Regions from separate parts of the Ruegeria sp. HKCCA4633 genome, predicted to be linked through region 1. Evidence: riboswitches for the same ligand, from Rfam matches in the RefSeq annotation. Region 1 holds a riboswitch; each other region holds the start of a gene.
The links. Region 1 has a riboswitch for cobalamin ahead of GOV85_RS09805 (DUF1636 domain-containing protein). Riboswitches for the same ligand answer to the same signal wherever they lie in the genome.
Positions count from the first base shown of each region.

Region 2: another riboswitch for cobalamin. It lies ahead of GOV85_RS16550 (hypothetical protein); the one in region 1 lies ahead of GOV85_RS09805 (DUF1636 domain-containing protein).
Region 3: another riboswitch for cobalamin. It lies ahead of GOV85_RS09300 (DUF4198 domain-containing protein); the one in region 1 lies ahead of GOV85_RS09805 (DUF1636 domain-containing protein).
Region 4: another riboswitch for cobalamin. It lies ahead of GOV85_RS08530 (DUF1636 domain-containing protein); the one in region 1 lies ahead of GOV85_RS09805 (DUF1636 domain-containing protein).

Region 1 is NZ_WQGJ01000003.1:83,500-90,705, forward strand. It holds gene GOV85_RS09795 (SLC13 family permease) at 1-1,377, shown strand, start outside; partial or broken gene GOV85_RS09800 (NAD(P)-dependent oxidoreductase) at 1,458-2,435, opposite strand; cobalamin riboswitch at 2,561-2,778, shown strand; gene GOV85_RS09805 (DUF1636 domain-containing protein) at 2,872-3,246, shown strand; gene cobW (cobalamin biosynthesis protein CobW) at 3,248-4,303, shown strand; gene cobN (cobaltochelatase subunit CobN) at 4,307-7,206, shown strand, end outside.
Region 2 is NZ_WQGJ01000007.1:46,991-54,196, reverse strand. It holds gene GOV85_RS16560 (DNA polymerase III subunit gamma/tau) at 1-1,075, opposite strand, end outside; gene GOV85_RS16555 (protein-tyrosine phosphatase family protein) at 1,248-1,748, shown strand; gene GOV85_RS16550 (hypothetical protein) at 1,751-2,158, opposite strand; cobalamin riboswitch at 2,249-2,471, opposite strand; gene GOV85_RS16545 (hypothetical protein) at 2,604-3,461, shown strand; gene rsgA (ribosome small subunit-dependent GTPase A) at 3,498-4,526, opposite strand; RNA gene ffs (signal recognition particle sRNA small type) at 4,685-4,783, opposite strand; gene GOV85_RS16530 (bifunctional 2',3'-cyclic-nucleotide 2'-phosphodiesterase/3'-nucleotidase) at 4,823-6,676, opposite strand; gene nudC (NAD(+) diphosphatase) at 6,875-7,206, shown strand, end outside.
Region 3 is NZ_WQGJ01000002.1:609,591-616,796, forward strand. It holds gene GOV85_RS09290 (ABC transporter substrate-binding protein) at 1-419, opposite strand, end outside; gene GOV85_RS09295 (LacI family DNA-binding transcriptional regulator) at 416-1,576, opposite strand; cobalamin riboswitch at 1,837-2,040, shown strand; gene GOV85_RS09300 (DUF4198 domain-containing protein) at 2,169-2,954, shown strand; gene cbiM (cobalt transporter CbiM) at 2,960-3,571, shown strand; gene GOV85_RS09310 (cobalt ABC transporter permease) at 3,568-4,149, shown strand; gene cbiQ (cobalt ECF transporter T component CbiQ) at 4,149-4,931, shown strand; gene GOV85_RS09320 (energy-coupling factor ABC transporter ATP-binding protein) at 4,928-5,584, shown strand; gene GOV85_RS21415 (hypothetical protein) at 5,521-5,838, opposite strand; gene GOV85_RS09330 (LysR substrate-binding domain-containing protein) at 6,316-7,206, opposite strand, start outside.
Region 4 is NZ_WQGJ01000002.1:421,495-428,700, forward strand. It holds gene GOV85_RS08510 (LysR family transcriptional regulator) at 7-897, shown strand; gene GOV85_RS08515 (iron ABC transporter permease) at 900-1,910, opposite strand; gene GOV85_RS08520 (ABC transporter substrate-binding protein) at 1,912-2,862, opposite strand; gene GOV85_RS08525 (ABC transporter ATP-binding protein) at 2,875-3,651, opposite strand; gene GOV85_RS08530 (DUF1636 domain-containing protein) at 3,648-4,004, opposite strand; cobalamin riboswitch at 4,243-4,441, opposite strand; gene GOV85_RS08535 (D-lyxose/D-mannose family sugar isomerase) at 4,541-5,206, opposite strand; gene GOV85_RS08540 (carbohydrate kinase) at 5,222-6,148, opposite strand; gene GOV85_RS21585 (ROK family protein) at 6,188-7,168, opposite strand.

The DNA.
Region 1 (7,206 bases):
CTGATCTTGCTTAATGATCTGATCCAGACAGCAAATGACGGATTGCCGGACTCTCAGAAAATGCAACCGTTCGGATTGTTCTCGGTAACGCCGATCGGTGCGGTATTGATCCTGACCGGCATCGGGTATTTTCTGTTGCTGGGGCGCTGGGTTCTTCCCGAAGCGGAAGGGGAAGACAACACTGGCACCGGTCAGGGCACACAGGAGTATTTGCAGAGGGTCTACGGGCTAAAGGCAGATGTATTCGAAGTTGTTGTGCCCGCGGAAAGCCCGCTGGTGGGAAAAATTCTTGCCGATATCAACCACGAGAGCCACCTGTACATCATTTCAACTTTCTATCGCGGTAAAACCTCGATGGTTCAGGTTCTGACCGCAGAAATCGCGGCCCCTTGTCGGCTGGCTATTGTCGGACGACGTTCTGAGGTTCAGGAATTTGCCACGAAATACGGTTTGACCGTTCTTCCTGATCTGGACATTTTTGTTGAAGAGTTCGCCCCCACCAATGCCGGCGTGGCCGAAGTGGTTATCACCCCGGACAGCAAACTGATCGGGAAATGCCCGCGTGAGCTTTTGTTCCGCAAGACTTATGGCATGTCGCTGCTTGCCATTCACCGAGGGGAAGAAACGCTCAGCCACGTTGAGACTGAAGATCACGAATCCACTCAGATAGGGCTTGAAAAGTTCCATGCCGGGGACATGCTTGTTGCGCATACCCGTTGGGACAACCTTATGCGGATCACGCGCGATCCCGATTTCGTTGTGGTGACAACCGATTTTCCACAGGATGAACTGAGGCCGCAGAAGGTCGGGTGGGCCCTTGCCTTTTTTGCCATTTCATTGTCCCTAATCCTGTTCACGGACGTGCGCCTTTCGCTGTGTCTTCTGACCGGGGCAGCCGGAATGATGTTGACCCGCGTGCTTAGCGTGGATGAGGCCTATCGTGCCGTTGGATGGAACACCGTCTTCCTGCTCGCCTGCCTCATACCTTTGGGACAGGCCGTGCAGAACACCGGCACAGCTGCATGGATCGCACAGCAAATCATGGTCATTCTTGACGGCTGGCCACTTTGGTCGCTTCAAGCAGGCATTGCCGTTCTGGCAACAGCGTTTTCATTGGTCATGTCGAACGTTGGCGCCACCGTTCTGCTCGTACCACTGGCCGTATCAATTGCCGTGGCTGCAGGAGGCAACCCAGCAGTCTTTGCACTCACAGTCGCCATATCAACCTCGAACAGCTTCATCATCCCGACCCATCAGGTCAACGCACTGATCATGGGTCCGGCCGGATACAAGGTCATGGATTTCGTACGCTCGGGCGGCATTATGACTGCTTTGTTCCTGATCGTTTCGTTGGTGATGATCAACGTCCTGTACTAGCGTAGCAATCGGGGCCGGATTTATGGGCTGACCAACCCCGACTGCCAATGACACCTCACTGGAAAGCCCAGGCTGGACCTTTACGCCGGACCTCGCCCTTGCGGAACAACCTCGTACCCTGGCTCTTCCGGTTCATCATCTTCCATCTCCGGCGGGAAACCGGGGGCTGTGATGTCCAGGCCTGTCGCCTCTTCCAGTCGTTTGATGATATTCGGCGACAGCTCGCGATCCCCATACCGGGCAATGCCATCTTCAAAAATCTTGATCATGACCGGGTTCATTTCCAGAGGCACCCCGGCGCGGTCAGCGACCTCTTGAAACAGACCAATGTCCTTTTTCACCAAGTCCATAGTGAAAGAAATATCGCGCGATCCGTTCAGGATGACCTGACTTTCCGTTTCATGCACAAAGGACGTACCGGACGAGATTTTTATCGCCTCGTATGTTGTGTTCAGATCCATCCCGGCAGCCTTTGCCGTGACCAGCGCTTCGGCGCAGGTGATCAGGTTGGCCGTGGCCAGATAGTTGGTCATCACCTTCAAAACCGAGGCAGAGCCCAATTCACCAGTGTGCAAAACACGCCGCCCCATGGTGGTCAGAAACGGCAGAATTCGCTCAAAAGTCGCACGATCACATCCCGCGAAGATCGAGATATTGCCGGTGGCCGCCCGGTGGCACCCGCCCGAAACCGGGCAGTCCACTGCCGCGCCTCCGCGTTCGATCACCTCGGCCCCCAAACGCTTGACTTCGGCCTCATCGGTTGTCGACATCTCCATCCAGATTTTGCCGGGGCCCACTTCGGGCAGCATCTCTTGCATGACCGCATCTGATGCCGCAGGCGATGGCAAGCAGGTGATGACGGCATCGCAATCGCGCATCAACTGTGCCGGACCTTCGGCTGCCTTTGCGCCAAGGGCGACGAACTCGCCCACCAGATCCGCGTTCAGATCATGCACTATCAGATCAATCCCGTTTCGCAGCAAGGAACCCGAAAGCTTGCCGCCAACGTTTCCCAACCCGATGAATCCTACTTTCATATGTCGCCTCTCCCTGCTGGCTTGTACCCGTCATGCGATCACGGATTTATCTGACCATTCATGCCGCCCAACGACAACCACAGGTCGCTTTTCACACCCACACCCTGATGTTACGCGCAACGCGCTTGACAAGCGGGCCAGCGGTGCCGCATGACCCATTCGTTGGTGTCGGCAAGAGCCGATGAAAAGGGAATGCGTCAACGGATCTTCCGCCAAACGCAGCCGCCCCCGCGACCGTGACCGGAGAGGGTGCCCAATGCCACTGGCCAAGGCCGGGAAGGCGGGACATCCGACAGAGGACCCTGACGTACCGGGCCTCTGACATCCGCAAGCCGGGAGACCTGCCAGCACCCGAAGTTGAAACCGGGCGGGGTGTTCCGGTATCGGGTCCATGTTGCAACACGTGGCCCGCTTGAAACCCCGTCCCCCGCGAAGAGGATTTGGGGGGATGAGAGACATGACTGAGACCACACCGGTCGAACTGCTGGTCTGCACGACCTGCCGCCGCGGGCTGCCCATCGAAGACGATGCGCAACGCCCCGGCACTTTGCTGCACCAGGCATTGGAACAAGCCGAACTGCCTGAAGGCATCACCCTGAAACCTGTCGAATGCCTTTCGAACTGCGATCAGGGCTGTTCTATCGTGCTGCGTGGTGGTCCCGATCGCTGGACCTTCGTTTACGAGAACCTGAACGAATTAGACCATGTCGATGTAATCGTCGACGGCGCAACCAAGTATCTGGCCACCGAAGATGGCCTGGTGAAATGGCGCGAGCGCCCTGAACATTTCCGCAAAAACTGCGCCTCGCGCATTCCCCCGATTGGAGCCTGACATGTCGAATCTCGAAAAACTTCCCGTCACCGTGATCACCGGCTTTCTGGGCTCGGGAAAAACAACGCTGGTCAAACACCTGATGCAGAACCCTCAGGGCAAACGTCTGGCCGTCGTCGTCAACGAGTTTGGCGATGTGGGCGTGGATGGCGATATCCTGAAATCCTGCGCCATCCCGGATTGCCCTGCGGAAAACATCATGGAGTTGGCAAACGGTTGCATCTGCTGCACCGTCGCGGATGACTTCATCCCGACCATCGAGGCGCTGATGGCGCTGGAACCGCGCCCCGAGCATATCCTGATCGAAACCTCTGGCCTCGCCCTGCCAAAACCGTTGTTGAAGGCGTTCGACTGGCCGGATATCCGCTCAAAGATCACTGTCGATGGCGTGATCGCTCTGGCCGATGCCGAGGCCGTCGCCGCCGGTCGCTTTGCCCCGAATGTCGAAGCTGTCGATGCCCAGCGCCTCGCCGACGACTCGATCGATCACGAAACGCCGCTGTCCGAAGTGTTCGAAGATCAGATCTCGTGCGCCGACATTATCCTTCTGACCAAGCCTGATCTTGCAGGGCCCGAAGGTGTGGCCAAGGCCAAAGAAGTGATCGCCGCCGAAGCCCCTCGCCACCTGCCTGTTGTCGAAGTCGCCGAGGGCGTTGTGGATGTCCGCGTTGTACTGGGTCTGGAAGCCGCAGCCGAGGACGACATGGATGCGCGTCCGTCGCACCACGACGGTCACCACGATCACGAGCATGACGATTTCGAAAGCACCATCGTCGAGTTGCCGGAACAAACCGATCCAGCTGATCTGGTCGCCAAGATCGAACGTCTGGCGACCGAGCTGAACATCCTGCGGGTCAAAGGTTATGCGGCAGTACAGGGCAAACCCATGCGCCTGCTGGTTCAGGCTGTGGGCGCACGCGTCCGTCACCAATATGACCGCCCATGGGGACCAGAGGAAGAGCGCCGTTCGCGTCTGGTTGTTATCGCCGAGCATGACGACATCAAAGAGGCCGAAATCCACGCGATCCTCGCGGGCGTCACCGAGGCTGCCGAGTAAACCATGCACGTCGTCTTCCGCGAAAGCCACGGGCTCGAGGAAACCGAGACCCCAACCGATCTGGGCCAAAGCCCGGCGGATCTGGTTGTTTTGTCCTTCTCGGACAGCGACCTCGGCGCTTTCGCGGCGGGCTGGCATCGTGGCGGCGGAACCGAGGGGCGAATGCCGACGCTTCGATTGGCCAATTTGACCGCGCTCAAACACCCTCTGTCCGTCGACACCTATGTCGAGCAGACGTTGGACGGCGCCAAGGGCATTCTGATCCGCCTGATTGGCGGCGTGCCTTACTGGTCCTACGGCTTGCAACAGGTTCTGGCGCTGGCGCATGCTAAGGGCATCGCGCTTGCCGTTCTGCCCGCGGACGGGCGAGAGGATACGCGGCTGGATGACTACTCTACCCTGCCCGTTTCAACGCTGCGCCGTTTGGCCCATCTGTGTGACACCGGTGGTGAGGTCGCAGCGCAAGCCGCATTGGCCCAGATGGCCTTGGCAGCAGGGCTTTATGCCGGGCCGGTGATGGGCGCAAAGACCCTGCCTGAATGCGGCGCATGGTGCCCGGATCGCGGTGTAATCCCAACGGATACCGCGTTCGAAGGCGACGCAAAACGTATCGTCGTCACGTTTTACCGCGCATATCTGACGTCGGCCGACACTGCCCCAGTCGCAGCTCTGATCCGCAGTTTGCGTGCGCGCGGATTTGCGGCAGTGGGCCTGTTCGCACCTTCGCTCAAAGCGCCAACTGCTGCCGATTGGTTGCGCGAGACGCTTGGGGCGTTGACCCCCGCTGCCATCATCAACGCAACGTCCTTTTCGGGCAAAGGCGCGTCGGGCACGTCTCCGCTGGATGCCGCCAATGTGCCGGTGTTTCAGGTCGCTCTGGCCACCTCGCGCCGCAAAGCCTGGGCTGAGGCGGAACGCGGTCTCTCGCCTGCCGACCTTGCCATGCATGTTGTCTTGCCTGAGGTAGACGGACGAATTTCGGCGGGCATCGCCTCGTTCAAAGAACCGGGCAAACGCGATCCTCATCTGGAATACTCCCGCTTTGCCCATCGGGCCGAGGCCGAACGGATCGAAGCCATTATCGACCGGGTATCAGGCTGGCTGCGCCTGAACGACAAACCAAAGACGGATCAGATCCCGGCGCTTGTGCTGTCGACCTACCCCGGGAAAGACTGGCAGATGGCCCATGCGGTGGGTCTGGACGCGCTGGCATCCGCCGAGGCGATGCTGTCCGATCTCCAGAACGAAGGTTATGACACCGCGCCAGCAGAACCGATTGCCGAGACTCTTTTGGACGCTCGGATTTCATGGCCGCTGGACGAGTACTTGCAAGCGCTGACCTATCTGCCCGAGCAATTGCGAACCGACCTTCGAACGGTTTGGGGCAAATGCGAAGACGATCCGGCCTTTGCAGATGGCGCGTTTCACTTTACAGCTCTACGCCGGGGCCAAGCTCTGGTCGCGCTGCAACCCGAACGCGGAACACCGGAACTGCGCGATGACGATTATCACGACCTTTCGCGCACGCCCCGTCACAGCTATGTCGCCTTTTATTTGTGGCTGCGCAAAGGTCTTGGTGCGGACGCGCTGATCCATATTGGTGCGCATGGCACATTGGAATGGTTGCCCGGGAAGTCCGTTGCACTGTCTGCTGATTGCTGGCCCGAAGCGCTGATCCGCGACCTGCCAGTGATCTACCCCTTTATCGTCAATGACCCCGGCGAAGCCGCGCAGGCCAAGCGTCGGATCGGGGCCGTCACGCTGGGCCATATCCCACCGCCGATGAAGGAAAGCGGGACGCCGGACCGGATGGTGCGGTTGGAGTCGCTGCTGGATGAGTTCTCGAACGCAGACGGGTTAGACCCCAAGCGCCGCGACCGTTTGCAAGAAGATATTCGGGACGAAGCGCAGGCCATCGGGCTGGAAAACGATCTTGGGCTCGATCAAGCCACCTGCACAGCCGAGGCGATCACCCGGATCGACCGTTTTGTCTGTGACATCAAGGAAAGCCAATTCGGCGACGGGCTACATATCTTTGGCCGCGTGCCCGAAGTGACAGGCAATCTCGACCCAACGGCTTCGGCCCATGCCGAACGAAGTGCTCTGATCGACGCGCTCGGGGGCAAAAGGATCGAGGCTGGCCCATCCGGCTCTCCCTATCGTGGGCGGTCGGACGTGCTGCCGACAGGGCGGAACCTTTATACAACCGACCCACGCTCGGTCCCAACCCGCGCAGCATATGCGCAGGGCGTCAAACTGGCTGAAGAGCTTGTGCGCCGTCATCTGCAAGAAGAAGGCGATTACCCCAAAGGGCTGATTGTTGACCTGTGGGGCTCAGCCACCATGCGTACTGCGGGCGAAGAATTCGCCATGGCGCTGCATCTTCTGGGTGTAAAGCCTGTTTGGGACAAAGGTTCAGAGCGTGTATCTGGCATCGAGGTGCTTCCGATCACGGATCTCAGTCGCCCGCGACTGGACGTGACGTTGCGCGTGTCGGGCCTGTTCCGTGATGTGTTCCCGACCCTTTCGGCGCTGTACGGTCAGGCCGTTCGTGCGCTGTCTGCGCGCGACGAAGCGCCGGACTGGAACCCCTATGCAGGCTTGGCCCCTACGGCCCGCGTCTACGGCCCGGCGCCCGGCAGTTATGGCGTCAACATGACCCAATTGTCCGAAGTCTACACCGACGAAGCGCGCGTCCAGGCGGGCGAGGCTTGGCTGGAAGCCAGTTCTTTCGCGCTGGAAGGCGAACACATCGCACAGGACAAAGACGGTATCACCCAGCGCGTGGCCAATGCTGACAGCTTTGTTCACCTGCAGGATCTGACCGAAACCGATCTGCTGCTGGCCAATGACTACGCTACGCATGAGGCCGGATTTGCGGCAGCCAAGAAAATCACCGGTGG
Region 2 (7,206 bases), on a different contig from region 1:
TGGCATTGGGCGCGGCCGAGACTTCTTCGAGCGCTTTCAGCAACATCTGCCACATCCGGGTCAGAACGCGCATCGGCAGGGCCTCTGCCATGTGTTGGCCACGGCTCCGTTCGTCCGGAGAAACGGTTGGGTCTTCGGCGGCGTCTGGCGTGATCTTCACGACGGACACCCAATGTGTGATCTCAGCCAGATCGCGCAAGACAGCCAATGGGTCAGCACCTTCTGCGTATTGGCCGCTGAGTTCTGTCAGTGCGCCTGCGGCGTCGCCCCGCAGGATCATGTCCATGAGGTCCAGAACGCGGCCACGGTCCGCAAGGCCCAGCATTGCGCGAACCTGTTCGGCAGTGGTTTCACCCGCCCCGTGCGATATCGCCTGGTCCAGCAGCGAGGTTGCATCCCTTGCAGACCCTTCCGCGGAGCGCGTGATCAGCGCCAGCGCATCTTCTGCGATCTCAGCGCCTTCCGCTGACGCGATCTTTTGCAGAAGGCCGATCATATCCTCGGGTTCGATCCGGCGCAGGTCAAAGCGCTGGCAGCGGGACAGAACTGTGACCGGCACCTTGCGGATTTCAGTGGTTGCAAAGATGAACTTCACATGCTCGGGCGGTTCCTCAAGCGTCTTGAGCAGCGCGTTGAAAGCGCTGGTCGAAAGCATGTGGACCTCATCGATGATGTATATCTTGTAACGCGCGCTGGCGGCGCGATAGCGGACACTGTCGATAATCTCGCGAATATCGTTCACGCCAGTTCGGCTGGCGGCGTCCATCTCCATCACATCGACGTGGCGGCCTTCCATGATCGCCACGCAGTGTTCGCATTGGCCGCAAGGTTCGGTCGTCGGGCCGCCATTACCGTCGGGCCCGATACAGTTCATACCCTTGGCGATGATCCGTGCGGTGGTGGTTTTTCCGGTGCCGCGAATGCCGGTCATGATGAAAGCCTGCGCAATCCGGTCCGCTTCGAACGCGTTTTTCAGGGTGCGCACCATGGCATCCTGACCCACCAGATCGGCAAAGGTTTCCGGGCGATATTTGCGGGCGAGAACCTGATAGGCGGGGCTGGGCGTGTCGGTCATGTTTTCTCGGTCGGATTCGGTGCTTCGGCTCAGCGTAGTGGTCGCTGCCTTCCGCGTCCACTGCGAGGCGCGATGATTTTTGATTTAGATTCTGACCGGATTCGCACTAAGCTGGTCCAACAAAATTTATGGTGCATTTTCGTTAAGAGTTCTTGGTGGAGGACACTGGTTTATGTCGCAACTGGTTATCTATGCCCTGCAAGTCGCGGGGGGTACACTTGCCCTGACATCGATGCCCGGACGGGGCGGGGATTATGAAAGGGATCTGGATACGATTGCCGCATGGAAGCCGGGGCTGGTTGTTTCAATGACAACGGACGTCGAGATGCTCCAAAACGGGGCGCAGGAATTCGGCAGCGATATCCAAAGCCGCGCCAGCCGGTGGGTGCATCTGCCGATCGAAGACTTTGGCGCCCCTACGCCTGCAGTTGAAGAGGCGTGGCCCTCGATCAGCGCGGCCGCCCGGCATGCTTTGACGGGTGGAGGGCGGGTACTGGTGCATTGTCGGGGCGGCTGCGGCAGGTCGGGAATGGTTGTTCTGCGGCTGATGGTCGAATGCGGCGAACAGCCAGACAAAGCCCTGGAGCGTTTGCGGGCGCTGCGTCCTTGTGCCGTGGAAACAGACGCCCAATTGGCCTGGGCAGCACAGAATTTTCAGGCTCAAGTCGTATAGTCTTAGGCCGAAATCTGTTCAGGCGCGTGCACGGGTTTGCGAGGCCGCAGCTTTGCAACCTCGATCATCGCGCAGGGTGGGTCTGTAATGATGCCGGATGGCAAGGCGCTGAACGTGTTTCCAAAGATCAGATCGGCGTAAGCGTTCAGGTCCTGCGGCTCTGCTTCAGGCTGTGTATCGCAAAAGATGCGAATTCTGTCTGATTGCGCTCGGAAAGTTGCGTGGCATCCTTGCGTGCAATGTGACAATTCACTGCCACCTTCAAACTCGAACCCGTCGCTTGTGGCGGCTGTGGCCTGCTTCATCGCCTCGGAAATTGAGCGTGCCAGCCGCGCCAGGGCAGGGCAGGTTTTGCCCGTCCGCTGACACACCGTTGCACTGTATTCATGCGTCTTCGTCTTCCAGATCATCCTGCGCCCTCCGCGCGTGGTGGGCAGGAGAGTTGGGTCAGGTGGGACGGCAACGTGCTGTCAGGACCTGCCCGGACACCCCGCCCGAGTTTCGGTTTCAGTTCCGATGGCAGGTCTCCTGACTTGCGGGTCATGGCTTTGCCGACCTTCCCAGCCCTAGGGGCCAGTGGTGTTTTGGCATCGCTCACCGCTTACAGTTGCGGGGGCAGTCGCGGATTTGGTTTGCGCCCGGATGACCAGACTGAACCGCACCGTGTTCCCTTTTCATCCCGACCCCTTGTGGGGGACAGGAACCATCACACAATCGCTAGCGTCTGATCCGGTTCCGAGTCAAGCTGATCTTTTACCCCGACGTGTGGTCATGCTGGATGGGGGGAACGTTCCTCTTTAGTGTTTAAAATATTGAAGCCAAGCAATTCAGTTTTTCAGTGCAGGGTCAGGGATCATGTTGGACGCAGAGCAGACGGTGTTGGCTGAAGATTTCCTTTTCCCATCCGGGTCCACGACCCTTGCAGCACGGTTGTACCGACCGCTGTCAGAGCCTGAAACCGTGGTTGTGCTGAATAGTGCAACGGGTGTGCCGCGCGACTATTATCGCCACTTCGCACAGTGGCTAGCGGCCGAGCGGGGTATGGCGTGTCTGACCTATGACTACCGGGATTTCGGGCATTCTCTGACCGGCCGTATGAAGGATGCGCGTGCAACAATGGCGGATTGGGCTTTGATCGACATGCCAGCGGCGCGGGCGGAAATGCGCAGGCGTTATCCTGATGCGCAGCAATGGACCATTGGTCATTCCGTTGGTGCGATGCTGGGGCCTGTTCAGCCCGACATCGACCAAATCGATCGGATGATTTGCGTGTGTTCGGGGCTCGTAACCCTCAGTGATCACCCATGGCCTTACCGTGGATTGGCCGGTGTTTTCTGGTATGGACACGCACCGGTACTGGTCAAAGCACTTGGCTATCTGCCGGGAAATGCGATCGGGTTTGGTGCGGACTTGCCGGGCTCGGTCTACTGGCAATGGCGCGAATGGTGCACGGCTCCTTTGAATTATGTACCTGAAATCGGACAAAACCTTCCTGAGGCGCGTTGGGACGGCTCCGGTAGACCCGTGGATTTGTTCACTTTCGAGGACGACCAGATGGTCCCGCCCGAAGCTGTCTGGCGGCTTGCCGACCTTTATGGCGCCGAGGCTAAGCGGCACCTGCTTAGGTCTGATGACTTCGGATTGTCAGAGATTGGCCATATCGGAGCTTTTGCTCGGCGTAATGCGGCAGTTTGGCCGAGCCTGATCGCGTGATCAGGCTCGACTTTTGAATTACCGAGTATTTTTCGCTTAACGCCCTTTATGCAGTTTTCGATCCTTCATGACACCCCGCACCATCTTACCGAACGCTTTGTCCCGTGCCCGGGATTGGGCGACGGTTTCCGAGTTGCGCTGATCTTCGCGCCGAAGCTTTCGCCATCGATCCAAGCGGGCAGGGTCAAGCACGCCTTGTTTGATCGCCCGCTGTACAGCACAGCCTGGTTCGGATTCGTGCTGACAATCTGAAAAACGGCAGTTCAGGCCAAGTACGGCGAGGTCCGAGAACACCTCGTCGATACCGTCCTGAGCTTCAAGCAGACGCAATGCGCGCATTCCAGGCGTATCAATCAGCCAGCCGCCGTTGCGCATCCGGTGTAACGCGCGCGCCGTGGTTGTGTGCCGACCGCGAGCGTCGTTCTCGCGAATACCTGACGTCGCCAAATCCTGATCGGTCAAGCCGTTGGACAATGTCGTCTTGCCAACGCCTGACGACCCAACCAGTGCTCCGGTCTGGCCTTTGGGGCACCAGGATAAGACCTTTTCCAATTCCGTTAGGTCTAGCGCGTTGATCGCCAGAACTGTCAGAAACGGGTCCAGAGCCTGCACCTGTTCCGAGAAACGATTGGGGTCATCCGATTGGTCAGCCTTTGTCAGGACAACAACCGGGTAACATCCTGCCTGATGTGCAAGTGCCAGATAACGCTCTAGCCGGGGCAGGTTGAAATCAGCGTTGCACGAACTGACGATGAACAGCACATCGACATTGGCAGCGATCAGTTGCGTCGCAGCGCCTGTACCGGCGGCGCGCCGGTGCAACAGGCTGCGCCGGTCGAGTAGATGTTGCACGCGATTGTCGTCGTCCGTGAGAACCCAGTCTCCGACGGCATAGCTGCCGGTCGATTGATCAAGGGTCAGCAATGGAGATTCGCCCTGCGGATTCAGCCCGATCAGGCGGTCCCTATGAACGGAAGCGATGCGAAAAGGCGTGCACGAAGGATGAGCCGCGTGTTGCGCGGCAAAGTGAGAGGACCATCCAAGGTCCGAAAGTGAAGAATTCATTGGTCTGCCTGTTGTCAGAAACAGCAATCCCAACGGATGGCGATCGCGCATCCCCGGGTCATGTGTTCAGGCAGTCAGCAAGTAGTGTGAGATCAGAACCGCGCTGCCCGAAGGGTTTTTGTTACAATCATAAAGCCCTCCTGTGGCTAAGGTTCATGAAGTGAGAGGTTGGACATCGACCCAAGCGGGGCTCGTTGTGGCTGCTTCCTTCCGGACCTGACCAGGTTGGCGAGGCGCTCGCCCGCGCCAACCTCTCGAGTCTGGATATAGGGAAGGTGTGGGCAAAAGACAACCCGTCAGAATGTCAGGCGAATACGTTCGAACCCATTGGAATCTGATTCCAGCAGTCTGGCTTTGAACGGGCGCAATTCGTTAATGTGTTTTAACGCACCCGGACCGGTTCGAAGCACGGATTGTGTACCTGTTTGGGGTGCCAGCACAAAAGGATAAGGTTGCTGCGCGATTGGATCAGGCGGAAGGCGATCGGACAGGTAATCCCGCACCAAATCCTTGATGTCCAGCGACGGCAGATTGATGCGTTGGGCCGTGGAAGCGGCGGGGAAATGCCCACCACCGCTGACGCGGTAATTGTTGCTGGCCAGCACTAATCTCTGTTCAGGAAGAACCGGCTGGCCTGCGTATTTCAGGTCGCGAATCCGTCTGTTAGCAGGATCGATCATGCGCCCCTCGGCGTTGAAGCGCGCTGGTTGCGACGGATCAATTTTATAGGTCAGGCCAAAGATGACGTCGAAATTGTACCCGGCGCGTTTGGGGTTGATCAGATCCGTTTCGACATCACAGGCAAGCTGGTTGAACATGCTTGCCGACATTTCAAGCCAGTCCAGCACATCTGCGCCGCTGATCTGGATGGCACGCAATTCGTTGGGAAACGGATACAGATCCGCAAAATGGCGCAGGCATATTTCTCCTGCCGGAACATCCGTAAAGTGCCTGGGGCCTGCGCGGCCGCCGCTTTTACCGGGAGCCACGACTGACAAAAGCGGTAATTCGCCCGGGGCGGATCCATGCAGGAAAGGACGCAGAGCTGCAGCCTGTGCCGCGGCAACCAGGGCCAGCCCGCGATCTGGTGCGCAGAAGCTGAAATAGCTGTGCATGGTGTCAGCCACGTGCGCCACAGGTTTGGCCACTGCGCGACGGGTTTGACGATGGGCATTGGCAACAAGGCGCACCAAGTCATCGTCTTCATCGACCTCAGCGCCATTTTCACAGACAGGGTGCAGTTCAACGTGGCAATCCGTAACGCTGAACCCGGCATCTGGCCGAGGTGTAACAACCAGATCGATTACGCCAAGATACGACCCCGCGGAACCGGCCATGACAACCGGTGTTTCATGTATCAACCCTTTTTCCTGATCGAGATACGAGGCGTCGCCGTGGCCGCCGCCTGGAAAGGTCAAGTGAGTGTGCCCGGCGACAATTGCGTCGATTCCATCTATAGCTGCCAGGGGGATGACGGCGTTTTCCATGCCTTCAGAAGCATCCGCCGGACCCAGGCCTGAATGGGCCAACATCACTATCAGATCACACCCTTGATTGCGCAGAAGCCCAGTCAGGTCGCGCGCGGTTGAGAAGATACCGCTGGCTGTTACCTCTCCGTTCAGGTGATGTTCTTCCCAGCGGACGGTCTGGGGGGGAAGACCAGAAATAAGGCCGATGCGAATGGGTGTCTCGGTGCCGTTCACAGATACGGTTCGGTCCAGGATTGCATGGCTATGCCAGATCTGATTGCCGCCCGAGCGAAGCAAGTTGCTGCACAAAACCGGGCATGGCGCTTGTGCGAGGATGTCGTCCAAGGTTGGCAGCCCAAAGCCAAAATCATGGTTTCCAAGGCCGATGGCGTCGTAACCAAGCGCCGCGAACGCCTGCATCATCGGATGCGGTGTGTCGTTACGAACAGCCCATTCGCCCAGAGGTGTACCCTGAATAGAATCTCCGTTGTCCACCAAAAGGACCAACGCGTCATGGGCTTGTTGACGGGCGTTTCGGATCAGGCTGGCGGTGCGCGTTAACCCAAGCGTCGGGTCCTGGGTGTCTGTGTAATAGTCAAAACCTGTCAGGTGCATATGCAGGTCAGTCGTTGCCAGAATGCGAACACGCCCGTAGTTTTTCGCGGGGCGTACCTGCTTCAATGGGTTTTGCTTCACTTCGGATAGTCTGCTTTTGAAAAGGGTTATTGATTAAATAGCACAGAGCGTAACTTAAATGATTTTTCCGAGGCCGTCATGCGGCTTTTCGACGGCGGCGATGTGTAGCGCAAAGGATTGAATTGCCATTGCAACGCAGGCTGTGACATGGCAGCCCTGTGCCCCGAACCAAAAGGAAACCCAATGAAACACGCAGAGCAGGTGACGTTTGGCGGCTCGGGCCTGGATCGGGCGGCCCATATTCGCGGGAGCGCTGAACTTCTGGAAGAAGCGACAAACAACCCGGCCACGCAATGCATGATGGTGTGGCGCGGCAAAGTTCTGGTGGAAGGTGATGGGTTGGATCAGCTTGTTTTGCTGCCGATGACGCATCCGTTGGTCAGTGACGGCCCCGAAGGCATAGTTGAGGCCCCGGTCTTTTTGGGTTTGACCGCCGAAGATGCGCCTTTGTTTGCCGTGGATATCTCTGCCTGGACGGCAGAAGGTCTGGACCTGACCGGACTAGGGGAGTTCGT
Region 3 (7,206 bases), on a different contig from region 1:
TCCACCGGAACCGAGGCGGTTTCACCATTGAACGCAGCCATGCCCAAAGCACCCGGAGCGAAAGTATCAGCGCCCAGTTCTTCGATCACTTCGGTCGCAGCTTCGGTGTCCAGAATGCCAGCTTCGGCCCACGGCAGGGCGTACTGCAACGGGTGGTAGACCACATCTGGCAAGTCACCTGCGGCAAAAGCTGCTGTCGCGCGGGTGCCCAAATCTGTTTCTGTGACAGGGATCACCTCAACGGTCGTGCCGGTCTGCGCCTTGAACTGGTCGGCCATTTCCTGTTGTTTCGCCAGACGCTCGGGCTGCTCTTCGGTCGTCCAGAAACGGATCGTGTCCGCCTGTACCGACATTGCCGTCAGCGCCATTGCCAACGAAGAGCCGAGCATCAGCTTGGCTGCTTTTGGTGTAAGTTTCATGGTCGGTTTCCTCCCCGATTGTCTTCCATGGATCGTTTGATTTTTTTCGCCAACTCGTTCGAGGTCAGCAGCGGCGGTCCGTCAGAGTCGCGTTCAATCAGCACCGCCTGACTGAGTTCGCGCAAAGTTGCGGGTTCTTCTCCTCGGGTCTGACGTATCAGCATCGTAGCAAGGCGTTCACCTGCCCGTTTAGAGTCGACGCTGAACGTCGTTAGCCCGGGGCTGGCGTATTGGCATTCCGGGACCCCGTCATATCCAAGAACCGAGACATCGCGCCCGATCTCAAGGCCAAATTCTGCGCAGACAGAGTAGCTTCCCAGTGCCGCTTGGTCTGTCGCAAATACAATCGCGGTCGGCGGGACAGGAAGACGCAATAAAGCGCGCGCTTCAGCGGCCCCTTCTTCGCGGGTGCGGGCCCCTTCGCGTATCAATTCGGGATCAACTGGCAATCCTGCGTCCCTAAGCCCGTCGACATAGCCATCCCGACGCAGGTGGCTGTAGTTGAACTTTGGATCACTGCCGACAAACCCGATACGGCTGTGACCAAAACGGGCCAGACGTTCGACCGCGTCGCTCATGGCTGTTTCGCCGGAAATATCAAACCACGACGTATCGTCCTGAAACCCGACCTGACCATAGCCAGTCCGCCCATAAAGGATGAACGGCACCTGCAAGTCCTTCAGGTATCCAACGCGCGCATCATCGACTTCGGCTCGCGGCAGTATAAATCCGTCGGCCTTACGTTCTTCAACCAAACGGCCCAGCATGTTCAGCATGTCCTGTTTCGACTTCGCGGTCGAAATTGTCATCGTCCAGTCAGACGCACTGGCAGCTTCACAAGCCCCTGCCAGAAAGTCTTGGAAAAACGGATTGTGCCGATCCGGTTCTTCACTGTTGATGACCATTGCAATGGCACGCACGCGCCCCGTTCGGATGGCCTGAGCGTGGCTGAGCGGGCGATACCCCATCTTGCGCGCCGTCACCTCAACCCGCTTTCGCGTTGATTCTGAGATGTCGGAATACCCATTCAATGCCCGCGACACCGTGCTTTTCGAAAGGCCGAGTTGATCGGCCAGTTCATCAAGCTTCACCCGTCCAGTCGCCGAGGCGCGCCGGGATCGGATTTGTCGCTGTCGCGTGTTGAGATTCGCTGTCATTCCATCATTTTGCGTTTCCGAAACCGGTTTCGGCAATGGAAAAGTCCAATTTTTGTGCGTATTGTAAATTTCTGGTTTCACAAGCCGGGATACTTATGCTTCGGCATCAAATCTGAGGTCACCGCACTGATTGTCAGACAGTGACACTGATCACCTCTATGCACCGAGCCGCAACTACACGGCAGAAACACCTTATTGAAATTCGGTATTGCCCTAAGCGATGCCGCAAACGAGAGTTGACCGTGTACAAGTTTTTCTGCCATCAACGCGCCATGTTCGGTTCCGGGGACTCACCCGGAGGCAATAGGGAATGCAGTGCGGCTTTTTCTTCGCCAATTCTGCAACTGCCCCCGCAACTGTAAGCGGCGAGCGCGGCTGATCGTGCCACTGGGATATGCCCGGGAAGGCCAGCCAAGCGTTTTGACCCGCAAGTCAGGAGACCTGCCGAACATGCGCCCTCGGAATGGGCGTTGATCGTCGGCGACGGGGTGTGCGCCGAAACTGTTTGCCTATTTGAGCAAATGGTTTCGCATTCCCCAATGTCAAAAACCAATGCGTGCCGGGGAAGGCGCGACGTGAGAAGGACTTGTTTGTGAAACACTTTTTGTTGGCGGCAACAGCTGCCATTGCATTGCCTGCGATGGCTCAGGCTCATTTCCTGCTGGAATACACCGAAGATACCATGATTGATCGTCCTGGTGACGTTCCGGTCAAGTTGGTCTTCTGGCATCCGTTTGAAGCCGGGCACGTGATGACCCTGGAAAAGCCAGAAGAATTTTATGTGATCCACAACGGCGAAAAGACCGATTTGTTGGGTACGTTGGAAGAAACCACGTTCGAAGGCCCCGAGAACACGGCCAAGGCCTTTTTGGGCTCGGTTCCAGTGAAACGTTCTGGCGATTACGTCGTGGTAACGGTACCTGCGCCTTATTACGAGGAATCTGAGGATATCTATATCCAGCAGGTCACCAAGGCATATCTGAACCGAAACGAGCTGCCCACCGACTGGGACCAGCCGCAAGGTTTGGCTACCGAAATACTGCCGCTGAACAAGCCCTATAACATCATCGCTGGCTCGACCTTCACGGGACGTGTATTGAGCGAGGGCAACCCAGTGGCTGGCGTAGAGATTGAAATCGAATACATGGCCGCGGAACCCGACTTGGCCGGAAACGGCGCAAAAAACGCAACTGCTTCCCCACTGCCAGGCGGCGCACTGGTCGCAATTTCGGACGAAAACGGCTATTTCACCTTTGGCGTGCCAAAAGCAGGCTACTGGGGTTTCGCAGCGTTGGGTTCGGGCCCGAAGACTGAACATGAAGGCAAAGAACTAAGTCAGGACGCTGTGATCTGGATCCGCGCCTGGGATCTGGAGTAACCCATATGCATATTGTGGACGGAGCCCTTTCGAACCCTGTTGTGATTGGCGGCGTAATCGCGGCAGCAGGCGGGATCGCCATGGGGCTGAAATCGCTGGACCTGGATCGCATTCCCACTGCCGGGGTGTTGTCAGCCAGCTTTTTTGTCGCCTCACTGATCCATGTTCCGATCGGCCCGTCCTCTGTGCATTTGATCCTGAACGGTCTGGCCGGGCTTTTGCTCGGCTGGGCGGCCTTTCCGGCGCTTTTTGTTGGCTTGCTGCTTCAGGCTGTGTTCTTCGGCTTTGGAGGACTGACAGTGCTTGGGATCAACACAGTCAACATCGCCCTTCCGGCGGTGCTTACATGGATAATCTTCGGTCGTCTGATCGCCAAGGGCACGCCTGTTCAAGGAGCAGTTTGGGGCGGCATAGGCGGCGCTTTCTCAATCGCAGCTACGACGGCTTTTGTCGCAGTATCGCTGGCGCTGTCGGGCGACGAATTCCTGCCGGCTGCGAAGCTTGTGTTATTTGCTCACGTCCCTGTCATGGCCGTCGAAGCGGTTCTGACCGGGTTCGCCATTTTACTGGCTCGTCAGGTTAAACCAGAACTCTTTTATAAAGGCGCATCGGCATGAGGCAACTGCTCGTTGTTATTGCGTTGTCACTGATGCCGCTTCCTGCGCTGGCCCACAAAGTTATCGCAGGGGTCTTTCCTGCAGGCGATGCAATCGAAGGCGAATTGGGCTTTTCAAACGGCGATATGGCGCAAAACCAAAAAGTCATCGTGTACGGGCCCGATGGTGCTGAGTTGGGACGAACACTGACCGATACAGATGGTTTCTTCCTTTACACCCCGACCAACCCGGTAGAACACACGTTCAAAGCAGACTTGGGCGCGGGGCATGTGGCAGAAGTCACCATGCCTGCTGCCGATGTCGCGGCGATAATGGGTGTTGAAGCTGACGTGGTCGAAACTGCCGCAATGATTGCCCCTAAGGAAGGTGGGACGCAGGTGACTGTCGCATCATTGACGAACGAAGAACGCGCCGCAATTGCTCAGGCGGTCCGAGACGAAACCCGCCCGCTGCGACGCGAGATTGCCTCCTATCGTGAACACAATGATCTGCAAACGATCCTGGGTGGCATCGGTTACATCATTGGTTTGTTCGGAATCGGCTTTTACATCGCCGCACGCAAGAAGATGACCTCCTGATGGCCCACGCCCTGGAACCCCAGGCCAAGACATTGGCCGAGACTGGTACGGGTGCATCCTTTTGGGTGATCCAAGGCTTGGATCCTCGGATGCGGATCGTGGTGGCGAGTGTTTTTTCCATTGTCACGGTCTCGCTCAGCACCATTCCAGGGCTGATTGCGGCATTGGCTGTTTCTATCGGAGTGCTGCTGATGTCTCGCCTGCCCATTCGCCGAACGCTCAAACGTATGGCGATGATGGACAGCTTTATCATCTTCATGTTGGTACTTTTGCCATTTACCACGCCCGGGGATGCGATGTTCAACTTGTTTGGGTTTCCGGCCAGTTGGCAAGGCCTTTGGAAAGCCACTGAGATTGCGCTGACAGCTAACGCCGTCATATTGTCCCTGATGGTTCTGGTTGGAACGATGGAACCGGTTACGCTTGGCCACGCGTTGCATAAACTGCGCTGTCCCGAAGCACTCGTCCACCTTCTGATGTTTACCATTCGCTACATCGAAGTTTTACGCGAGGAATATATGCGCCTGCGCGCGGCGATGAAGGTCCGTGGGTTTCGACCGGGCACTAATTGGCACACGTATCGCAGCTTTGGCTATCTGGTTGGCATGATGTTGGTCCGCGCCATCGAACGGTCCGAGCGAATCTTAGCAGCGATGAAATGCCGAGGGTTCTCTGGACGGCTTCTCTTGCTGCAGGAATTTAACCTGACCCTGCGCGACTACGTGTTTGCGGCGACTCTATGCATAGTGTGCATTGGGCTTCTTTGTCTGGATTTCGCATGACGATCCTCAAGCTGGAAGACATTCATTTCGCCTATCCCGGTCAAGCACCCGTACTGGACGGCGCCTCGCTTACGCTTGAACCAGGGCAACGCCTGTCGATTGCAGGACCTAACGGAGCAGGGAAATCCACCCTGTTTGGAATTGCGCTTGGTTTGCAAAAGCCAACCTCGGGTAGTGTGATCGCCCTTGGAAAAGATCGGCGCACCGAGGCCGATTTTCACGAGGTTCGCCGCGAGATCGGACTGGTGTTTCAAGACCCTGACGATCAGCTGTTTTGCCCCACTGTGGCAGAAGACATCGCGTTTGGGCCTCTCAATCTAGGGCGCAACAAGGACGACGCTCTCGCCATCGTCGACAGAGTTCTCTCTGATCTAGACTTGATGCACTTGCGTGATCGCATAACACATAAATTGTCGGGGGGCGAAAAGCGTCTTGTGACCCTTGCCACCGTATTGGCGATGGAACCCCGGGCACTGTTATTGGACGAACCAACAAATGCGCTCGATATCCAGAACGAAGCCCGCCTGCTGGAGATACTACAGGGTTTGCCACAGGCCATTTTACTGGTCAGCCATGCGCCATCCTTCCGTCAGGCATTGGCCCCGGACACGCTTGAATTGAGAAACGGTAGACTTGTCGCCGCGGGATTTTGAACTGCTGCGCTTTGCCGACGATTGGTCAACACATCGGCCCCCTGCCCCTCATCAGGCGAAACGGTATACGGAAAAGGCCGGTAAGCCCGCGCAGTGGTGCCCATGGATGTCGTTTCAGCTTCGATAGCGCTGTCCAGTGCTTTGCGGAACAGTTTTGCGCCCTTATCCAGACCAAGATCAATATAGGGTGTCTTGGCGTGCTTAATACCCAGATGCACCTGCTCCAACACCCCTTTGTCTTCGAGAAACGCCATCCGCATGCGTCATTCATGAACTTTAAAACCTCTGCGTTATCGGGGTCTGTGTTTCGGTGCTGAAACCAAAAGTACCGGGTTCGGTCCTCGTCAAACGGCGTCATGAAATTGTACGAGATATTGACTTAGATCTTGTCGAATGGGGGTTGCCATAGCCACCGGTTCCAACAGGCGCGTAAACGGATCTGTTCAGCGCGATAGCAGGCAGGCACATCTCGTAATGCTGAAGCCGGTCGCAATCGCTCGGAAACGACACCGGGGTGCCATCTTCCTGCCGGAAGAAAACGATGTTCTTAGCCAGAAACGTTTCGGCCTTCAGCACGCGCCCGATATTTTTTCTCAAGGCCACAACTTACCAGCAATTTCTCAGAAACATCGATTGCCCGCCAATCCATCATTTGGCTTGCTAAAGTATGGGCGCCCAAACGCCGCCATGCCATGTCAGAGTAGTAATGGGTTGTATAAGCCTGACTAATTTCAAACTGAAGCCGGCGGAGGGATGTCAGGTTGCGCAGCAACCTCGGAATGAATCCAGCTCAAGAATTCGGCAACCTTTTCGCTACCCTTGGTTTCGTGCGGTCGGACCAGCCAATAAGACAACGGCGATTGGGTCATTTCCGCAAAGGGTCGGACCAAACGCCCGTCTGCCATCATGTCAATGACCAAAGGCTCGCGCCCCAGTGCCACACCTAATCCTTCAATCGCCGCCTGAACAACCATGTTTGACTGCCCCAGTCGCCGTGTCCGCAGCGCGGCTGGCAAGGTCAGGCCACAGCGCCGCGCCCAGAATTCCCATGTGGGGCTCGCCGCTCTGTGATGTAGATTCTCGTCCACCAACATCGTGTGACGTGCGAGGTCATCGACCTTGCGAAGGTCCGGCAACAACGACGGCGCGCAAACCGGAAACAGCTGCTCTGTCATAAGTAAATCGACCTGACAGCCCGGAAAATCGCCCAAGCCATAGCGAATTCCGATATCCGCATCCGCACCGGAAAACGGGAATTGTCCGGTATCGGTTGCTATCGATATCGACAGGTTCGGGTGGGCCATGTCAAAGCGTAAAAGTCGTGGAAACAACCAGTTGAACGCAAAACCCGGCAGACATGAGATAACGATTGTCCGATCCGAGCGTGTTTTATCCCTGAGTTGTGCGCATACATCCGAGATGCGCCCCAGTCCTTCCGAGATCGCAAGGGCCAACAACTCTCCTTCACGGGTTGGGCGCGACTGACGTGCGCCCCGCACCAAAAGCTCGCGCCCCAACCATTCCTCAAGGCTGCGCACATGCTGACTGACAGCGCTCTGGCTGACGCCCAATTCGGTAGCAGCGGGTGAAAACCCCGAATGTCGGACGACGGCCTCGAACGC
Region 4 (7,206 bases), on a different contig from region 1:
AACGATATGCCGCTCAACTATCATCACCTGCGCTACTTCTGGGCCGTCGCTCATGACGGGAACTTGACCCGCACGGCGCAGCGTTTGAATCTTTCTCAATCGGCCTTGTCGGTGCAGATAAAAGAACTGGAAGACCGGCTTGGTCATCCGCTGTTTGAACGCCGGGGCCGCAAGCTGCATCTCACCGAAGCCGGACATATCGCTCTGGACCACGCCGATGCGATTTTTGCGACAGGTCAGGAACTTGTGGCAACCTTGCAGGACGCGGGGAATACGCGGCAAGCTCTTAGGGTTGGGGCACAGTCCACCCTTTCTCGCAACTTTCAGATTCGTTTTTTGCGGCCCATTTTGGCGCGCGCAGACGTCGAGGTTATTTTAAGGTCCGGTAGCCCAAGCGAGTTGCTGGAGGGGCTCGAAACGCTGAATTTCGACCTGGTCTTGATGAACCACGAACCCGCAAGCGACAGTTTGACCAGCTTTGTCACTCATCATTTGGCCGAACAACCGGTGAGCATCGTCGGAACCCCCGATCGTCTGAAACCGACACGTTCAATACGGGATCTATTGGAAGAACAACCCTTCATCCTGCCCACAACGAACAACAGTGTCCGCACGGCTTTTGATGCCATGGCCAGCCGCATGTCGGTGCGCCCTCAGGTGGCAGCCGAGGTGGACGACATGGCGATGATGCGGCTGCTTGCACGGGAGGATATCGGGCTGGCTCTGGTGGCTCCGATCGTTGTTCAGGATGAGTTGATTTCGGGTCGTCTGGTCGAGGCGCAAGAGCACCCGAAAATCAAGGAAAACTTCCACGCGATCACGTTCAAACGCCGGTTCCCGAACCCTTTGGTGCAAGAGCTCTTGTCGCATGGATCGGACACGCAGGACGGTGTCTGAGGTCAGTCACCACGCGCGGATTTGAACAGGTACAGGAAAACAAAAAGAGACCCGATAGACGTTGTCACGATACCCACGGGCAGTTCCTGTGGGGCCAAGAGCAGGCGGGACAGAATATCCGACAGCGTCAGCAGAATCGCCCCTACGATGGCCGAGGTAATCAGCAGGTTTCGGTGCAGCGTACCAGCAATGCCGCGCGCAATATGAGGCACCATCAGCCCAACAAATCCGATGACACCAGCCACGGACACAAAACTGGCCGTAGCCAACGCAGCCACAAAGAACATTCGGAATCGAAGACCCTGGACGGGAATTCCCAGTGACGACGCAGTGAAATCTCCGGTCAAAAGGGCATCCAGCCAGCGACTGCGATAAAGCGCGTAGCTTAGGATCAGGGCAAGCCCGGTCAGGACCAGTGGAAAGGTCTGCCATCGGGCAAGACCCAATCCGCCCAGCATCCAGAAGATAACCGAATGCGCCGCACGACTGTCGCCGGAAAAAATCAAATAATTTGTAATCGCGGAAAACAGGAAAGACACAGCCAAACCGGCCAGGATCAGCTTTTCCGGCGCACTTGTGCGCAAACCCTGAACCAGAGCCAGAACAATGCCAGAGGCTATTAGCCCCCCGCAAAACGCCGCCAAAGGCAGGGTCCAGACCCCCAGCACATCGCCAGTGACCGTTATGACAAGAACGGCCCCAGCCGCCGCCCCCGAGGACAGGCCAAAAAGGAACGGATCGGCCAGATCGTTGCGCGTGGTTGTTTGCAAAACCACGCCAACTACGCCCAGCCCTGCGCCGATCACAGCGGCGAACAAGGCTCGGGGGAGGCGAAGGTCGAAAACGATCCGATGCACCGGGGACATTTCACCTTCTGTCAGGCCGGTCCCCAAGCCAATGGCGGTAAAGACCTCGGCCATTGGGATCGAGGTTGTGCCATAGATCGTAGACAGCAGCAAAAGGGCGGTCAGAATGACCGCCCCCAGCAAGATCGATCGGCCCAAATGGACCATGTCAGTTGGTCTCCGGATGCATCGCATTGGCCATCTTTTCAATGGCTTCAATATTTGCCGGTCCGGGTGTCAATTCCTCGTAACGCAGGCCGATCCAGCGCGCGTTCTTGACTGCATCGGTTTGTGACATGACAGGATGATCTTTCAGAAACTGGAAGGTATCTTCTGCACCATTTCCTGTTTGATAGTCCAGTAGCACCAGGAATTCCGGGTTTGCGGCTGCCACGGTTTCCCAAGAGGTGCGACCCCAGCTGGTATCCATGTCATGTGTGACGTTTACACCCCCCGCAGCGGCAATCATGGCGTCCGGGATGGCGAATTTACCTGCGGTAAAAGGCGCATCTGCCGGCCCGTCCAGCAGGAAAACACGAGGTTTATCCAGATCGGCGGTTTTTGCCTCAAGGGCATCCAACTGGACTTTCCAGCCCAAGACAAGGTCTTCCGCCTTAGCCTCGACACCCATCACCTGGCCCAAACGCAGGACGTCGTCAAACAGCAGATCCATGCTGGCTTCGGGGCGGTCTTTGTTCAGGTGCACGCAGCTTTCGGTCAAGACCATGGTCTTGATGCCAAAGGGTTCCAGCGTGTCTGGGGTCACTTCGCCACCTGGCTGCATTCCGTAATACCAACCAGCGAAAAACATATCGGGTTCGACAGAGACAAGGTTTTCAACTGTAGGATATTTCGGAGCCAACTCGGGGATGTCGCCGCGCTGTGCATCAAAATCCGGGCTGGTCTTGTACCAGCCTGTGATGCCGGTCAGGCCGACGATCTTGTCTTGCAGACCCAAAGCAAACGCCATGTCAGTCATGTTCATGTCGTGAACAACGAGCCGTTCTGGCGTTGTTTCAAAAACCAGTGGCTCGCCGCAATTGTCCACTGTAATGGCATCCGCGGCTGCGCCGCTTGCCAGGCCAGTGAACACAGCCACAGGCCAGAGTTTCTGCATCATTGTAAGCTCCTGTTATGATGACAGTTTACGTTTTCGAATATCCAGAGCAGGGATCATGCGGCCCTCATGCTGGAAACACAGATAATCCACTCCAAACGTGTCGCGGACACGATCCGTTGTCAGAACATCGTTGACAGGGCCAAACCCTGTCAGACGTGTTGATTTCATTAACGCCACATGAGTGGCAAATTCCGGGATCATGACCAGATCGTGGACGATCATGACAACCGTCACGCCCAATTCAGCGACCAAAGACAACATGTGCCCCTTGGCATCCGGGTCTAGGTGATTGGTCGGCTCGTCCAGAAACAACAGAGACGGGTTTTGAGCCAGCGCACGTGCGATATGCGCCCGTTGCCTCTCACCCCCCGATAGCTGACCCATAGGTTTGCGGGAAAGGTGCATTAAACCCGTTGTTTCCAAAACCCGGTCAAGATCTTCCCTGTGCTCAGACGCGGACTTGTCAGCCTTGATCGGAATTTGGCCAAGTGCAACATAGTCGTGCAATCGCAACCGACTATCCGGCATTTCCTGTTGGCCAACCACAGCGATCGTCCGCGCGCGTTCATGGGCCGACAAGGTGCGCAGGCTTTGACCTTTTATCTGCACATCACCCAGCGCAATACGTTCGATTCCGCAAAGCAGCTTGAGCAGCGTAGTCTTCCCAGCCCCATTCGGTCCCGCAATCGCCAGAATTGATCCTTCTTCCAAGCCAAAGGACACATCCTGAAGCAGCACATCACCGTTCAAGGCATAATATTCTAGGTTTTCGACAGCCAGGAAACTCATGACGGCCTCTGCGATGGCAAGGCAGGCATGCGCGACAAGGTTTTGGTGAACAGTGTTAGCGGGCGGTCAGTTGCGTTTGTCCAACCATCGGAACTGAGCTGATATTGCCCGGCGAATTCCACCACTGCATCCAGATCCTGTTCCGAAACGATGTCACCAAACAAATACTGCGCCTTGCCCGGTGCCTGAAAACCGACGGTGGTTGGCCGGTCGCAGCCCGCCATGCACGCGACCTCCCGGATTGCAAACCCTTCGGGCAGTTTTCGCGCCAATGCGCCACTCACTTGATCGGTGGACATCGCGCCTGTGCATGTCGTGCATACAAGTAGGAAATGATCTGCAGTTTTCGTCATTGTGCGCACCGGTTACCGCTGATCAAACTACAATACAATGTTATAACATTACTATTTTGAGAATCGCGATCTTTTCGCGAGGCCACAGCACAATAGGTATTGGGGTTGAGGATAAAGCTATCAGTCACCTGTTGCATTGTCCGCTCTGCTTGAAACCAAGCGCGGACAGAAGGTGCCAAAAATGGAAACACGCGAAAACCGTGCCATCAAAGCCTCCTTCCAGGACGCCCCGCCCCGGGTTGGTTAAACATCGGATGGCAGGTCTCCTGACTTGCGGGTCAAAGCTTGGCCCACCTTCCCAACCCTTTCGGGGTCAGTGGCGCAGTGGCGTCGCTCTCCGCTTACAGTTGCGGGGGCAGTCACGGACTTGGCGCAATACAGCGCCGCACCGTATTCCCATTTTCATCCCTTTCGGAACCATCCAACTCAGCTAGGCTGGCGGTGCTGGACTTGTCAAGAAGGAGAAGCAGTCGAGCCGATCCAAAACATCTGGGCGCGGCTCACATTCACGTTGGCCGGTTCTAGCCTGGTTGATATCAATAGTCGGAAACCAACAAGAAGTCCGGCGCAGCGTCTTCTTCGATCTGTGAAAACCGAAGGATGGAATCTTCGAAGACATTATCCGTACGGTCATCATTCACAGTCGAAACCTCTCCAATAAGGCAATCGCCGTGTTCTGCCCAGAATGCGTGCCAGACACCCGGCATAAGGGTCACGCTTTGCCCCGGTTTCAGCCGCAAATGCTCACCTGGTTGCAACGTAACAGGGCAGGCATCGCTGGGTACCGTCACTGGCGTGTTCCGGTCGATGCCCCCGTCAGGGTCAGATGCGTAAATCTCCAGCACCAGATCACCCCCGCCGCGATTGATGATGTCCTCGGCCTTTACGATGTGACGATGCATCGGAGACAGTTGTTTATCTTTCGAGATCAGCAATTTTTCCGCATACAACATCCCGCGACCTGATTTCAGATCATTCACCTCACCATTGCGCAGAGTGAAGAGGAACAGGCCGAGTTCGTCAAACCGACCCTGAGCGTAATCGGTGATGTCCCAGCCCAGCCCCCGACTGCGGATCGTTTCAGCTACAGGACTTCGCATCTGATCGGGCGACCAATCGGCAAAAGGTGGTAACACGGCTCCAAAGGATTGTATGAAAGCCTGCGCTTCGGACTTGATGCGGTTAATTTCGGATCGTTTCATTGGTTTTTCCAAGAATTAAAGCTCATGCGCCCAGGGCGGCTCGGCCCCGGCACGGGATACGGTTACAGCGGCGACTTCGGCTCCCAGTTCCATGGCCGCGCGCAACGCTTCTGGGGTCAGGTTTCGCACGCCTTGTTTGGTCAGTTTCTCAGCACGGCTGAGTGCGGTGAGCACACCAGCATTGAACGTATCGCCGGCACCGATCGTGTCTACGACCTGCACCTGTTTCACCGGCACCGAAACCTTTGATCCATCTGCCAGATACCCATGTGCGCCATCACCGCCCCGGGTCACTATCAGGGCCGTTGGCCCGGCCCGCAACAACAACGCGGCTTTCGCCGACTCGGGCTCGGTACCGGGAATGATCCAGTCCAGATCCTCGTCGGAAACTTTGACGATATCGGATTGCGCGATCATGTGGTTCAGGCGTGTTCGAAACCGGGCCTGATCCTCGATGAAGCCCGGACGGATGTTCGGATCCAGCATCACCGCACGTTCGCCACCATGACGCTTCAACAATGACGCGTAGGCATCCGCGCAGGGCTCACACGCCACACTAATACCCCCTAGATACAAAGCAGAGACTGCTGGAAGCTGATCTGGCATTTCTTCCGGCGTCAACATACGCCCAGCCGTGTTTTCATCGACAAAGCTGTAGGTTGCGTGCCCATCTTGAAGTTGAACAAAGGCAAGTGTGCTGGGGCGATCCGAGACGATCACATGCGATGTATCAACGTGACTGGCGTTTAATGCGGTGATCAACTGCTGGCCGAACATGTCCGTTGAAATGCCCGTCAGCATCCCCACAGATACGCCTAGACGCCCCATGGCGACTGCTGTATTCAGGATCGCCCCGCCGGTATGCGGAACAAAGCCGTGCGCACCGAAAACTGTCGGCTCGGCGATCATATCAATCAGGGCTTCCCCGCAACACAAGATCATTCGACAGTCCTTTCCTGGAGTTCTTGTGGGGCACGTCGCTTAACGCTTGAGGGCGTTCTTGCAAAAGTTGTTTGCACCAATGATGCCAAATTCGGCTTGTTCTGAGACGTACAGGTTCAATGACTTTCGCAACTCACTAAAACGTCCACCGCCGTTGAACGCATCCTTAAAGTCCTGATCAAAGAGCCAACGGTTTTTCTCGGCGACGCCGCCCACAAGAAATACCCCACCGGCAGGCATCAGAGTAACTGCCATGTCGCCCATAAGTGCGCCCAGATGCGTGGTGAACATCTGCGCTGTTTTGACTGCGATGGGGTCCGAGGCATCGCGGGCTTCGGCCAAAATCTCTTTGGCAGAGCGCAATGAAGGCTGTGCGTTTCCAGCCGCCAATCCAACGGCTTGATACAGGATGGGCAAGCCCGTTCCGCTGAGGAACATTTCCGCTTCCAGAGCCAGGCTGTTCCCGAAAAAGCATTCAGGTGCAATTCGGCGGGCTGCTTCAAAGATCTCTACCTCGTCGCGGTGACGCGGATACAGTCCCACGTGGCCGCCTTCGCCGGAAACCGTGTGATAATGCCCTTCAGAAAACAACAAAGCTCCGACACCAAGCCCAGTGCCGGGGCCAACCACCAAACGCGTGCCCACAGGCGGTTTCGCCTGACCTTGCAAAACCGAAACTTCGTTCTGTTTGACGTCAGCAACTGACCAAGCTGCCGCTGTGAAGTCATTAATAACAAAAGTATGCTCCGCCCCGGTCGCCTGCGCCAGTTCAACCTCGGACAAGTCCAGATTAGCGTTTGTAAGACGGATGACTCCGTTTCTTACAGGACCAGCCCCAGCAGCAACGACCGCCTGAGGATTTGTGCCAACCTCATCTCGCAGAGAGTGAAATGCGTTCAGCAGATCGTCCAATGTGCCCGTAGGGTGCTTGCGCAGGTCCGTTAGCTCGCCATTTGTCACAACGCCAAGACGGGTGTTTGTTCCGCCAATGTCTGCAACCAAATTCCAGTGTTCATGCACAGAACCAGATGGTTGCGCTAACGGAAGAGAGACGTTCT